One region of the Streptomyces polyrhachis genome, then DNA from elsewhere that is predicted to be linked to it. Evidence: riboswitches for the same ligand, from Rfam matches in the RefSeq annotation. Region 1 holds a riboswitch; each other region holds the start of a gene.
The links. A riboswitch is a leader RNA that binds a small molecule or an ion and turns the genes downstream of it on or off. The one in region 1 is predicted to bind cyclic di-AMP.
Positions count from the first base shown of each region.

Region 1 (4,714 bases):
CTTCCGCGCCGGCGTGCCCGTACTGGCGGAGGAGAAGGTCGACTTCCGGCGCGAGCTGGCCGCCAACGTGGTGCGCTCGCCCAGCGGCCAGGCGGTCGCCTACCCGGTGGTGGAGTCCGTCCAGGTGGCCGGGGTCTGCGACACGGTCATCGCCCCCGCCCCCGACCTGGCGCCCGAACTGGCCCTGCGTGCCCAGGAGTTGGCGCTGCGGGTGGCCCGCGAGCTGGACGTGGTGGGCCATCTCGCGGTGGAGCTGTTCGAGGTCGCCGGCGCGGACGGCGAGCCCGCGATCCTCGTCAACGAGCTGGCCATGCGCCCGCACAACTCCGGCCACTGGACCCAGGACGGCGCCGTCACCTCCCAGTTCGCCAACCACGTCCGCGCGGTCCTCGACCTCCCGCTGGGCGACCCGCGCCCGCGCGCGAGGTGGACGGTCATGGCGAACGTCCTGGGCGGCGACTACCCCGACATGTACCAGGCGTACCTGCACTGCATGGCCCGCGACCCCGGCCTGAAGATCCACATGTACGGCAAGGACGTGAAGCCCGGCCGCAAGGTCGGCCACGTCAACACCTACGGCGACGAGCTCGCGGACGTCCGCGACCGCGCCCGGCACGCGGCCGGCTACCTGCGAGGGACGATCACCGAATGAGCACGCAGCCCCAGGTCGGCATCGTGATGGGCTCCGACTCCGACTGGCCGGTGATGGAGGCCGCGGCGGTCGCGCTGGACGAGTTCGAGATCCCCTACGAGGTCGACGTCCTGTCCGCGCACCGGATGCCCCGCGAGATGATCGCGTACGGGGAGGCCGCCGCGGGCCGCGGCCTGAAGGCGATCGTCGCCGGCGCGGGCGGCGCGGCGCACCTGCCCGGCATGCTCGCCTCGGTGACCCCGCTGCCGGTGATCGGGGTGCCGGTCCCGCTGAAGTACCTCGACGGCATGGACTCCCTGCTGTCCATCGTGCAGATGCCGGCCGGCGTCCCCGTCGCCACGGTCTCGGTCGGCGGCGCGCGCAACGCGGGCCTGCTCGCCGCGCGGATCATCGGCGCGTACGAGCCGGAGGTGCGCGCGCGCATGGAGGCGTTCCAGGAGGACCTGAACGCGCAGGCGACGGAGAAGGGCCGCCGGCTGCGGGCGAAGCTTGAGGGCTGAACCTCCGCGCGGGCGCGCCCCGTTGGGGGAATGATGCGGTGGCGGGGTTCGTTACCCGTACCCGCCACCCGCACGGAGGAGCCCCCATGCCCATCGCCGTACTCGGCCCGACCGCCCTCGACTGCCGCGACCCCCGCGCGCTCGCGGAGTTCTACGCCCAGGTCCTCGGCGGCACGGTCAAGCAGGTCCACGAGGACTGGATCGAGCTCACCCTGGAGGGCGGCGCCCGCCTCGCCTTCCAGCACGTGCCCGGGCACGTGGCGCCGCAGTGGCCCGGCACCACCGGCGCCCAGCAGCTCCACCTCGACCTCGAAGTGCCGCGCGCGGAGCTGGACTCGGCGCAGGAGCGGGTCCTCGCCCTGGGCGCGACGCTGCTGGACGCCGGCGACGGCGAGCGCGGCTGGCGGGTCTACGCGGACCCGGCCGGCCACCCGTTCTGCCTCTGCGCCTGCTGAGCGCACGGCAGAGCCCCCCGGTCCGCCGGAACCGGGGGGCTCTGCCGTCTATTGCTGTGCACTGCCGTGCACTGCCGTGCGCGTGGGGCGCGGATCAGACGTTGACGCCGTGCGCGCGCAGGTACGCGAGCGGGTCTATGTCCGAGCCGTAGTTCGGGGTGGTGCGCACCTCGAAGTGCAGGTGCGGGCCCGTGGAGTTGCCCGTGGAGCCCGACAGGCCCAGCTGGGTGCCCGCGCCGACCGTCTGACCGGCCGAGACCGACAGCGAGGAGAGGTGGGCGTACTGGCTGTAGCGGCCGTCGGCGTGCTTGAGGACGACCTCGTTGCCGTACGAGCCGGACCAGCCCGCGGAGACCACGGTGCCGGCCGCTATGGCGTGCACGGAGGTGCCGCTGGCGGCGGAGAAGTCCACACCGGTGTGGTAGCCGGAGGCCCAGGAGCCGCCCGCCTGGTGGTACGGGGTGGAGATGCCGGACGGGACCGGGCGGACGTAGCCGCTGGTGGTGCTGGCGCCGGTGGAGTCGGCAGGAGCCTCCTCGGCGCCGCCCTGCTCCTGCGTGGCGGCCTTGGGCGCCTCGGTGGTGGCGGTGCGCGCGGAGGACTGCTGGGCCCGGGGAGCCTGCGAGGTCTTGGGGGCCTCGAAGGTGACCTGGGACTTCGCGCCCAGCTCGTAGCGCTGGCCGGGGAAGATCAGGTCCGGGTCGCCGCCGATGACGGCCTTGTTGGCCGCGTAGACGGACTTCCAGCCGCCCTTGACCTCGTGGCGCTGGGCGATGTCCCAGAGGGTGTCGCCCTTGACCACGTGGTAGGTGCCCGGCTTGGTGGTGGTCTGCGGGGCGGCGACCTGCTCAGCGGGCTTCGTAGCAGGCTTCTCGGCCGGGGCGGCCGGGGCGCTCTCCTGCTGTTCGGCAGGCTGTTCGGCGGGCTTCGCGGCCGACTGCTCGGCGGACTCCTCGTCGGAGCCGCCCAGCTCCGGGGCGGGGCCGCCCTGGGTCAGGCCGGCCACCTGCGAGCAGTGCGGCCAGGCGCCGGGGCCCTGGTCGGCGAGCACCTTCTCGGCGACCGCGATCTGCTGCTCCTTGGTGGCGAGGTCGGCGCGCGAGGCGTACGCCCCGCCGCCGTAGGCGTCCCAGGTGCTCTGCACGAACTGCAGGCCGCCGTAGAAGCCGTTGCCGGTGTTGATGGCCCAGTTGCCGGTGGCCTCGCACTGGGCGACGGCGTCCCAGGTGTCGACGGAGGCGGCCTGTGCGCTGCCGGCGCCCGCCAGCAGCGGCAGGGCGACGCCGGCGCCGGAGGCGGCGACGACGAGGGTCGTACGGGAACGCGCTATGCGGCCGAGGCGACGATGACGTGCGCGTGCGGACATGGTGGTGCTCCTCTCCGACGCCTGCGAGGTGAGCTGTCGGGTTCGGGCTGGAGAATCGCCCGGCCGGCCTGAAGCGGAATCATGGATTCCGATTCGAGGCGCGACTTCACCCCAAGCCCCTCCGCGCATGGGCGCACGGACGGGCGGCTTACCTGTGGGTCCCCCGCTTCTGCCTGGTGACATAAGTCGTTTGCACGCGAACCGGCGGCAGAACTAGGCGTACCGGCTGCGAGATGCTCCCGGGTCACATACGGAACATGGCGAGCACCGTAGGCATAAGGGTTGTCCCTTAACAAGCTCTCCGCAGAGGTCTAAACATCATTTCGCCACCTCAAAACGGACCTAAGCGACGCTACGGACCAAGCGTCCAAGATCGCCCAGTGGGCGGCCGGTTCGCCCGCATGCCCCCAATCCCGGCCCTGGGAAGGGCAGATGGGGACGCCGCGGCGAACCGGCCGCCGAGTGGATCAATGTGGGCGCATTTATCCGTGACTTAGGCCACTACCGAACCGAGCGTGACGACAGAAGGTCCGCGACGCCCCGAGATGTCCGTTGCGACCGATTCGGCATCCGCCAGCACGCGCACGGCATTGCGCCATGTCAGCTGGGAAATGTCTGAATCAGACCAGTTGCGGCGCAAAAGCTCGGCGATGAGATTCGGATATCCCGCCACGTCCTCCAGCCCGGCCGGAGTGAAAGCGGTGCCGTCGTAGTCCCCACCGATACCAATATGGTTGACTCCGGCAACCTCGCGCATGTGGTCAAGATGGTCCGCAACCACCGAAACCGTCGCCACCGGGCGCGGATTGGCCGCCTCGAAGGCGAGCTGGACCCGCTTGCCCTCCTCGCTCAGATCGAGCGGATCCAGCCCGTGCGCGCGCATGTTCGCGTCCGCGGAGAGGGTCCACTCGATGGCCGCGGGCAGGACGAACTTCGGTACGAACGTCGCCATCGCCACGCCCCCGTTCACCGCCAGCCGCTCCAGCACGTCGTCGGGGATGTTGCGCGGATGGTCGCAGACCGCCCGCGCCGAGGAGTGCGAGAAGATCACCGGCGCCTCGCTCACCCGCAGCGCGTCGCGCATCGTCGCCGGGGCGGTGTGGGAGAGGTCGACGAGCATCCCGAGCCGGTTCATCTCCCGCACGACCTCCTCGCCGAACGGGGCCAGCCCGTCGTGGCGCGGCTCGTCGGTGGCGGAGTCCGCCCAGTCGTTGCTGTCGTTGTGGGTGAGCGTCATGTAGCGCACCCCCAGCTCGTACAACCCCCGCAGCGCACCGAGGGAGTTGTCGATGGAGTGCCCGCCCTCCGCACCCATCAGCGAGGCGATCCGCCCCTCGGAACGCGCCGTCTCCATGTCGGCCGCCGTGAACGACAGCCGCAGCTCGCGCGGATAGCGCGCGGCCAGCAGCCGCACCGCGTCGACCTGCTCCAGCGTCGCGGTCAGCGCCGCCCCGCCGACCAGCGACGAGGGCACGTACACCGACCAGAACTGCGCCCCCACCCCACCGGCCCGCAACCGCCGCAGATCGGTGTGCAACCGCGCCCGCTGGTCCTGCGAGATATCCAGCAGCTCCAGGTCGTACGCCACCTGCTCCCGCAAGGCCCACGGCAGATCGTTGTGCCCGTCCACGATCGGATACTCGGCCAGCAGATTCACGGCATGCGCAAGAAGCTCGTTCATACGCCCGACCCTAACGACCCCACCCCCCAGCCCCCGCAAGGGCCCGCACGAAGCCGCAAC
Region 1 is NZ_JBHSZO010000048.1:10,121-14,834, forward strand. It holds gene ACFQLX_RS23125 (5-(carboxyamino)imidazole ribonucleotide synthase) at 1-652, shown strand, start outside; gene purE (5-(carboxyamino)imidazole ribonucleotide mutase) at 649-1,152, shown strand; gene ACFQLX_RS23135 (VOC family protein) at 1,239-1,607, shown strand; gene ACFQLX_RS23140 (transglycosylase family protein) at 1,702-2,973, opposite strand; cyclic di-AMP (ydaO/yuaA leader) riboswitch at 2,979-3,171, opposite strand; gene ACFQLX_RS23145 (dipeptidase) at 3,467-4,654, opposite strand.

Region 2 (4,714 bases), on a different contig from region 1:
ATGGAGGTGCTCAACGCCAAGGAGCGGGGCGTGCCCGCGTATAGGCGACCGACTCTCCCGCAGCTGTTCGTGACCGGCCGATTCAGGGGCGGTATCGCACCCTGATAGGGCGCTTCGCCGCCACGGGACTGGAGTTGGGCGGGCGGCAGGGTGTGCGGCGGCCTCATCATGCGCGGACTGCGCACCCTGCCGGTGGAGTTCACACCGCTCGGCCGCCTGTAAAGGGGGCGGCCGCGTCAACCCCTTGTGGCGGGACGGGGGACATTCCGTGATGTACGCGTTATCCGGGGGCCATCGACTTGTGATCCGGCACGCAACACGGCTATGTTCACCGCCAACTCTCGAAACGTACGGTTGAACGAAAGGCATACGCATGCTCACCGGGAACGGTCGTCACCGTCGCCCCCGACAGGCGCCCGCCTTCGTCGTGACCGCCGGCGTCACCAGCGCCGTCGCCCTGCCGCTGCTGGCCGCCGCCGGCAGCGCCGCCTTCGCGGCCGACGGCAAGACCTGGGACAAGGTCGCCCAGTGCGAGAGCGACGCCCTCTGGAGCGCCAACACCGGCAACGGCTACTACGGCGGCCTGCAGCTGACCCGCGAGCAGTGGGACGAGCACGGCGGCCGCGACTACGCCGACCGCCCCGACTACGCCAGCCGCGGCCAGCAGATCGCCGTCGGCGAGCAGATCCTCAACGCGGAGGGCCCCGACGCCTTCCCGCGCTGCGCCGACCTCGGCGGACTGCGCCAGGACGCCGGGAACCCGGAGATCGACCCGGGCCGGGACTACCCCGACTACGCCCGCCAGGACACCAGGGCCCGCGAGCACACGGCGGAGCCCGGGAGCGGCGACGAGGCGTTCACCGACGGCGGCGGCAGGCACCGCGGTCCGGAGTCCGCCGAGGGCCGCGGCGAGCAGGGCAACGGCAGCGGCAAGGGCAGGCACCGCGGTACGCCGGACAACGCGCCCGTCGAGTTCGACGGGACGATCGGCGCCCCCACGCTGCCCACCCCCGCGGACGTCCTCGACCCGCTGATCGACCCCCTGATCGACCCCCTGGCCGGCGAGCTGCCGACCGCCGCGCCCGCCGACCCCGGCGCCCCGGCCGCACAGGCCCCGGGCCGATCGGGTGAAAAGCGCGTCAAGAACCGCGCGGACAGCGTCCTGCCCACCCCCGCCGACACCCTCGGCCAGCTGATCGACGAGGCGCAGAGCGCCACGGCGGAGTCCATCCCCGCTGGTCAGTCCGGTCTGCTGGGCCAGTGGTGAGCACCGGCCGCGAGCGCTAGCCCGCACCGGGCACTGTGGGGCGTACGAACGAAAAGCGGGCCGCCGGGTTTACCGGCGGCCCGCTTCCCGTCGTACGGCCGCACCTTCGCCCGGCCCGGTGTCCACCTGCGCTTTGCGTGCCCACGGCGGCCGGACCGCGTCCCCGGGGCCCCGATCGGCGACCCGGCGACGCGAGCTGACGTATCGTCCGAAATCTTTGAACACGGGATGTTTGTGTGCTTACCGTCGCCTCGCTCGCCAACGGCGGGCACCGGTGATCGCCTCGCCGAATCCTGTCGGCGTTCACCGGACACCTGCGCAAGCGCACCGCGGACAGGAACGGGGGACCCAGGTAAGTGCCGGGAGCGGTCCGCCGTCGGCGGACCCGACCGGCTTGGGGTGAAGCCGTGTGGGAGCACACGCGGCCGGGCACTCACCAGTCCCGAACCCGACAGCTCACCTCGTAGGCGTCGGTGAGAAGTGAATGTCATGCAGCATTCGGATCTTCCTGCCGCGGACAGCACGACCAGCGCGACCCAGCGGATCGCGCTGCTCCTCGGGGCGGCAGTGGCCCTCCCCCTCGTGGGCGCCGCCCCGGCCGCGGCCGCCCCGATCGACACCTGGGAGAAGGTCGCCCGGTGCGAGTCGGGCGGCAACTGGGCGATCAACACCGGCAACGGCTACTTCGGCGGGGTGCAGTTCTCCCGGTCCAGCTGGGCCGCCGCCGGCGGCCACCGCTACGCCTCGCGTGCCGACCTGGCCTCCAAGCACGAGCAGATCGCCGTCGCCGAGCGGCTGCTGCGGATGCAGGGCCCCGGCGCCTGGCCCAACTGCGGCCCGCGCGCCGGACTCAGCCGCGGCTCCGCGGCGCCCGAGACGGCCGCCGAGCGGGCCCGTGTCCGCCAGGCACCCCCGGCGACCGCGGCACCCTCGAAGGGGTCTTCGAACGGATCGGCCCAGGCGGACGCCAAGCGCGGCTCGCGCACGGTCTACCGGGCGATGTACGTCGTGCGCCCCGGCGACACCCTGCACACCGTCGCCCGCAAGCACGGCGTGGACGGCGGCTGGGCGGAGGTCTACGCCGCCAACTCCGAGACGGTGGGCGGCAATCCGAACCTCATCCGCCCCGGCCAGCGGCTGAAGATCACCTGACGGATCCGCAGCAGCCCGTACGGGGCGGCCGGGAGGGGACTCCCGGCCGCCCCGCGGTCCGCGGGCGCACATCCTTCGCGACCCACGAGCGCGCACCCGCGCCGTGCGGCCCGCACACCGCTCCCTCCACGGTTGATCGACCGGCAACCCGTTAGGCTCGGTCCCGCACCAGTCCTGTGCCGGCACCGCACCCGCGCCGCCGGCCATCCTTTCGAAGGAGAAACCGTGCCGTCGATCGACGTCGTCGTAGCCCGCGAGATCCTGGACTCCCGAGGCAACCCCACGGTCGAGGTCGAGGTCGGCCTCGACGACGGCAGCACCGGCCGTGCCGCCGTCCCCTCCGGCGCCTCCACCGGCGCCTTCGAGGCCATCGAACTGCGCGACGGCGACATGTCGCGCTACGGCGGCAAGGGCGTGGAGAAGGCCGTCCTCGCCGTCATCGAGCAGATCGGCCCGGAGCTGGTGGGCTACGACGCCACCGAGCAGCGGCTGATCGACCAGGCGATGTTCGACCTGGACGCCACCGAGGACAAGTCCTCGCTCGGCGCCAACGCCATCCTCGGCGTCTCCCTCGCCGTGGCGCACGCCGCCTCCGAGGCCTCCGACCTGCCGCTCTTCCGCTACCTGGGCGGCCCCAACGCGCACGTGCTGCCCGTGCCGATGATGAACATCCTCAACGGCGGCAGCCACGCGGACTCCAACGTCGACATCCAGGAGTTCATGATCGCCCCGATCGGCGCGGAGACCTTCTCCGAGGCCGTGCGCTGGGGCGCGGAGGTCTACCACACCCTCAAGGGGGTCCTGAAGGAGCGCGGCCTGTCCACCGGCCTGGGCGACGAGGGCGGCTTCGCGCCCGACCTCGCCTCCAACCGCGAGGCGCTCGACCTCATCGTCGAGGCCATCGAGAAGGCCGGCTACGTCCCCGGCCAGGACATCGCGCTGGCCCTGGACGTCGCCGCCTCCGAGTTCCACAAGGACGGCACGTACGTCTTCGAGGGCAAGGAGCGCACCGCCGCGGAGATGATCGACTACTACGCCGACCTGGTCGACTCGTACCCGATGGTCTCCATCGAGGACCCGCTGAACGAGGAGGACTGGGAGGGCTGGAAGGCCATCACCGAGCGCCTCGGCGACAAGGTCCAGCTCGTCGGCGACGACCTGTTCGTCACCAACCCCGAGCGCCTGGGCCGCGGCATCGCGGAGGGCGCGGGCAACGCGCTGCTGGTGAAGGTCAACCAGATCGGCTCGCTGTCGGAGACCCTCGACGCGGTCGAGCTGGCCCAGCGCAACGGCTTCAAGTGCATGATGTCCCACCGCTCCGGCGAGACCGAGGACGTCACCATCGCCGACCTGGCCGTCGCCACCAACTGCGGCCAGATCAAGACCGGCGCCCCGGCCCGCTCCGAGCGCGTCGCGAAGTACAACCAGCTGCTGCGCATCGAGGAGATCCTCGACGACGCCGCCGTCTACGCGGGCCGCGGCGCCTTCCCGCGCTTCGGCCGGTAGCCACTGCGGTACGTCCGACGGCCGCCCCTTCGCCGGGGGCGGCCGTCGGCGTACGGGGGCCCGTACGCGCCCCATCTCCCGGGCGCCCGGCGCGCTTTGCCGTCTTGCCGGCGCACGAATCTGCGCCGTGCGCCTCGGGCAGGTGTGCGGCGCATTACGGTAGGGGCGATGCCACCCAAGGATCGGTTCTCCACCACCACCCGGCTGCGGCTGCTCGGCGAGCAGGCCGTCGTGCGGGCGTCCGAGCGCGTCTACCGCGCCCGCCCCGTGCGGCGCAGCAGGCTCACCGGCCGGGCGGCCCTCCTCGCACTGGTCCTGTGCGCGCTGATCGTCGCGCTGGCGTACCCGATGCGGCAGTACGTGTCCCAGCGCGCGGAGATCGCCGACCAGCGCACGGAGAAGGAGCGCTCGGCGGCCCGGGTGGAGCGCCTGCGCGACGAGAAGGCCCGCTGGCAGGACGAGGAGTACCTCCGCCGCCAGGCCCGCGAGCGCCTCCACTACGTCACCCCCGGCGAGACCTCGTACACGGTCCGGGACGGCTCGGCGGACGCGGAACGCGACCGCGACGGTGACGGGGCGGCGGACCGCCCCTGGTACGACAACCTCCTCGACGGCGTGGACACAGCGGACCGGTAGCGACGCCCGGCAGGCTCTGGGCGGCCGGAGGCGGGGGGTGTGTCGGCTCTGAGAAGATCGGACCCATGGAAACACCGCCGCCCGCCACCCCGCACACCCTTCCCACGGACGCGGACCTCGCCGCCGTACGTGCCCAGCTCGGCCGTACCCCGC
Region 2 is NZ_JBHSZO010000040.1:22,177-26,890, reverse strand. It holds gene ACFQLX_RS21575 (recombinase family protein) at 1-105, shown strand, start outside; gene ACFQLX_RS21570 (transglycosylase family protein) at 428-1,267, shown strand; cyclic di-AMP (ydaO/yuaA leader) riboswitch at 1,615-1,752, shown strand; gene ACFQLX_RS21565 (transglycosylase family protein) at 1,757-2,419, shown strand; gene eno (phosphopyruvate hydratase) at 2,645-3,925, shown strand; gene ACFQLX_RS21555 (FtsB family cell division protein) at 4,094-4,561, shown strand; gene ACFQLX_RS21550 (DUF501 domain-containing protein) at 4,627-4,714, shown strand, end outside.
Region 2: linked by a shared signal. The riboswitch ahead of ACFQLX_RS21565 (transglycosylase family protein) and the one ahead of ACFQLX_RS23140 (transglycosylase family protein) in region 1 are both predicted to bind cyclic di-AMP.

Region 3 (4,714 bases), on a different contig from region 1:
GCCGCCGCGCGCCGCCTTCTGCCAGCACGGTGACGGTCGTACGGCCGTCCGCTCCGGCGGTGAGCGCGGTGACCGGGACGACGAGGGCCTTGCCGTCGGTGCGGGCCGCCTCGATCGTCAACCGCACGTCCTGGCCGACGAGTTCGGCGGGGAGGCGCTTGTCCGGGTCGATGCGCAGCAGGTAGCCGCTCTGGCCGGGCGCCTGGGCCGCGTCGCCGCCCTGCCCGCCGCCCTGGCCGTCCCCGCCACCGCCGCCCGGCGCACCGGGCAGGCTCATCGACGTGGCGACGGAGGCGACGTGCGCGGCGGCCTCCACGCCGGTCAGCTCGGAGAGGATGCGTACCCGCTGGCCCTTGCGGACCAGGCCCTTCTGGTACTCCTGCAGGTACGCCTGGACGATGAGCCTCCCGGCGGAGACCGTCATCACGGTCCCCTCGACGCGGGAGCCGACCCGGCCGGGCACGGCGTCGACGCGGGCGGGGAATCCCTGGAGGAAGACCACTTCCCCGGCGGGGAGTCGGGGTCCGGCGGCGGACTGGGCCTCGGTGAGCGCCTGGCGCGCCTTGGCGAGGTCCTGGCGGGCGTAGCGCAGGGCGCGGTCGGCGTCGGCACCGGCGCCCTGCGCGTCCGCGGCCTCCTGCGCCTCCTCCACGGCGCGGCGGCCCTGCGTCACCGCGTCCTCGGCGGCCCTGATGCCGTCGCCGTTGTCGTCGAGCGCGGGGAGGGGGTCGTAACCGATCGCCGTGTAAAGGGAGTTGAGCGCGCTCTTGGTTCCTGATCCGAAGACACCGGCCGCGTCGGCGCCGGTGCCGTGCCCGAGACCGCGCAGGGCCTGCTGCAACTGCCGTACGTCGTCGCCCTCGGCGCCGGGCTTGAGGTCCCGGTAGACCGGCACCCGCCCCGGCAGGACGAACACCGGGCGGCCGGAGACCTCCATCAGCAGCTGGCCCGCCCTGAGGGTGTCGCCCTGCTTGACGGCCAGCTTGGTGACGACCGGCGCGGCGGCGCTCTCCCCGCCGGATACCTGCGGCGCCACGTCCACGCTCTGCCCGGCGCCGACCTGCCCGCGCACGATGACGGAGGAGGTCAGCACCCGGTGCTCCACGGGCGCGGTCAGCACGGACCGCTCGGGCGGCCCGGCGTCGGCCGCCGCCTGCGAGGGCGACTTCACGAGGGTGGAGGCGACGACCCCGGCGGCGGCGAGAAGCGCGGCACCGACGGCGACGGCGCCGATCCAGCGCCGCCGGCGGGCGAGGGCGGGGGGGCCGGCTTTCGCGGGCCCGGCTTTCGCGGACTCGGCTTTCGCGGACTCGGGGGCCCTCACCTGGGCGGGCAGCGCCCCCCGAGGCAGCACACCGTCCGTCCCCTCCAAGCTCGCCAGGTCGGCGGCAGAGCGCTCCGCCAACGTCTCGGTGTCCTCGTGCACGGGGCAACCGTCCTTTGTCGCGCTGCTCGGAAGGAGTCGTCAACTCTCTTCAACTGACGTCGCTGGCAGGTTACTTGTTACACCGATCTTGCCGCCGAGGTCGCCGGTTCCGCGACCGTGGCCGAAATACGCGGTCCCCGTGTCCGGGTCACCGCGCCGGGCCGCGGACATGCCGAGCGGCCCTGATGTCGGGGGGTGTGCCATCAGGGCCGCCGGCGTTTCGGGGGCGCGCCGCAGGCGCCGGGGTGGGCGGCGGGGGCGCGCGGGGTGCTATGGGGCGGGGGTCAGACCGTGGCGCCGTGGTTGCGCAGCCAGGCCATCGGGTCGACGCCGGCGCCGCCGCTGGTGTGGACCTCCAGGTGCAGGTGCGCGCCGCTGACGTTGCCCGTGGCGCCCACGCGGCCGATCACCTCGCCCGTCGTGACCTTGCCGGAGGACTTCAGGATCGACGAGAGGTGGTTGTACCAGACCTCGGTGCCGTCATCGAGGGTGACGATGATCTGGTAGCCGTAGGCGCTGCCGGCCCAGCCCGCGCTGGTGATCGTGCCCGTGTGCACGTTCTTGATCGGCGTGCCCGTCGAGGCCGCGAAGTCCAGGCCCGTGTGGTAGCCGCTGGACCACATGTCGCCGGCCTGGCCGTAGACGGCGGTGATCGAGTAGGAGGAGAGCGGGGCGATGTAGCTCGCCGCCAGCTTGGCCAGGCGCTCCGCCTCGGCCTTGGCCTTCGCGGCCTCCTCGGCCTTGCGGCGGGCCTCCTCTTCCAGGCGCTGCTTCTCGGCCTCGGCCTCCGCCTTGGCCTTCTCGGCCTCCGCGGCCGCCTTCTCCGCCGCGGCCTGCTTCAGCGCGGCCAGCTCGGCGGCGTCCGCGGCGGCCTGCTGCTCCTCGGCCTGCTCCAGGATGCGGGCGCGCAGCGCCTCGCCGGAGTCGACCGCGGTCGTGCCGTCCTCGCCGGCCAGGCCGACCTGGGTGAGCGGGGTGCTGGCGGTCGTCGTGGTGGTGGTGGCGCCGTCCTCGTCCGAGAGGAGCGAGCCCACGCCGGGCAGGGAGTCGGCGTCCGGGAGGCTGCCCGCTATGCCGTGCGCCACGTCCGCGACGGGCTCGGGCATGGAGATCGCCACCGGCGGCTTGGACTGGGCCTGCGCCATGCTGCTCGCACCGACGGCGGCGAAGACGCCGACGCCGAGGACGGCACCGCTGCGGGCCATGCTGCCCCGGGTCTGCTTGGGAGCGCGGCGGCGACCGCGCGAACGCGGGTCGTCCTGACCGGGTGTCCACTCCTCGCGGGGCCAGGGGCCGTCGTCGTACCCTTCCTCATTGAGGACATAACCGTCGTACGACGTGCTGGGGCCGGGCCTGTGTGACGCCACGTGGGCGTGCTCCTTTCCTTCCTTCACGTCTACCGGGTTAGCTGACGGGTTCGGAGCAGGAAGGTCTCCTACGGGCCTGGCCCCGTGAGGGGTTGGGCCCGATTCACCCCAAGGTGGTGGTTCCCCGGTTCCCTTGGGCACAGCGGTGGCTCTGGTGTCCCAGCGGCCGCGGAGGCGGCTGCTGCTACGGGTGCTGCGCTCTCGGAATTCGACATCGGCGCACGGTGCCGTCTCTTGCGACGACAGTGACGACCGCGCTGCGTTATCGAACGCTAGTAGAGACACCCCCGGGATTCCAAGTCGTTCCAGCAGGAGAATTGGCCGCCGGCCAGGGATTTTTCAGACCCAACCCACCTCAAACCGGCAAGTAGGGTTGAGATTTGATTACGGCCACCGCGGACATGCGTGCGCCCCGTGCTCCGAAGGGAGAGCGCCCGGTCACGGAGAGTGCGACGGCGCCTTGACGTCCGCCGCCGCCCCCGCGACCACCGCGCTCCCCCCGCCGACCGCCCCCAGCCGCCGCGCGCACGTGCGGGACTGGAGTGCCGACAGGGCCGCCAGGACCGCGCCCAGCGCCAGCCAGCCCGCCGGGCCCGCCGCCAGGACCGCGCCGGTGAGCAGCGGGGGGCCGGCCGACTTCTGGACGGACTGGGCCATGCCCGCCACGCCCAGGTACGGCGCCCGCTCCCGCTCCGGTGCCAGCGCGACCGCCAGCTCCCAGGAGCTGACCGAGCGCATCAGCTCCGCCAGCGTGACCAGGACCGCCGCGGCCAGCAGCAGCGCCGAGTCCCAGCCCGCGCCCAGCGGCGTCCAGGGCCCCGAGAGCGCGAGCAGTACGCAGCCGGCGGCGATCAGCGCCCCGTAGCGGCCCAGCGCCCGCACCGCGCCGGGCGTGCCGTAGAAGCGGCGGGAGACGGGGAGTTGGAGCAGGACGACCATGACCGTGTTGACCACCAGGAAGGCCGGGATCAGCGCGTGCGGCGCGTCCGTCGCGGTCACCAGCCACAGCGGCAGCCCGACCATCAGCACGCTGTCGTCGAGGTGCATGGGCACGTCGAGCAGGACGAAGCGCAGGTAGCCCCGGTCGCGCCACGGGCTGCGCACCCCCGCGCCGCGCGCGTCACCGGAGCCGGAGCCCGAGCCCGAGCCGGAACCGGAGCCCGAGCCGGCGCCCGAGTCGGCAGCGCGGGGCCGGGCCGCCTTCCGCAGCCGGGTGCACCGCACCAGCGCCGCCGACACCGCGAAGGACAGCGCGTTGGCCAGGATCATCCAGCGGTACGCCTCCAGCGCCAGCCCCAGCGCCGCCGCCCCCGCGCCCACCGCGTAGCCGGCGTTGGCCGCCGTACGGAACAGGGCCTGATAGGTGCCGCGCTCCTCCCCCGCCACCTCGGTCGCGAAGACCATCTCCAGCGTCTTCGCCGCCCGGTCCGCCGCGCAGGTCAGCGCCACGACCGGCAGCAGCGCGGCGAAGGAGTCGAGGGCGAGCAGCAGCCCCACCGTGGCGATCCGCAGCAGGTGGCAGCCGACGAGCAGGGTGCGCACCGGGACGGCCGCCGCCAGCCGTCCGGCCAGCGGGGAGCCGGCGATGCCCGCGACGCCGCCGAGGCCCAGCAGCAGGCCGATCTCGCCGGCGTCCAGGCCCGTGACGAAGGTGAAGTACAGGACGCGGGAGGCGGACCAGACGCCGTTGCCGGCGCGGTCGAGGAACTGGGCGACGAGCATGGTCCGCGCATCGCGTCCGCCCGGTGGATAGCGCAGTTGTGCGATCACGCCCCGCCGGTCGCGTCCCCGTCCCGTGCCGCGCATCCCGTCCGCCCCTCCGCCGCCGGCCACCCCAAGATATCTTGACGTCAAGATATCTTGGGGCAGTCTCGCCGGACCGGGCGGCCGCCGTCAACGGGAATTCGCCGCCTCACCCCTT
Region 3 is NZ_JBHSZO010000057.1:11,614-16,327, forward strand. It holds gene ACFQLX_RS24320 (peptidoglycan-binding protein) at 1-1,426, opposite strand, end outside; gene ACFQLX_RS24325 (M23 family metallopeptidase) at 1,711-2,793, opposite strand; cyclic di-AMP (ydaO/yuaA leader) riboswitch at 2,805-2,948, opposite strand; gene ACFQLX_RS24330 (MFS transporter) at 3,232-4,563, opposite strand; gene ACFQLX_RS24335 (cation diffusion facilitator family transporter) at 4,706-4,714, opposite strand, start outside.
Region 3: linked by a shared signal. The riboswitch ahead of ACFQLX_RS24325 (M23 family metallopeptidase) and the one ahead of ACFQLX_RS23140 (transglycosylase family protein) in region 1 are both predicted to bind cyclic di-AMP.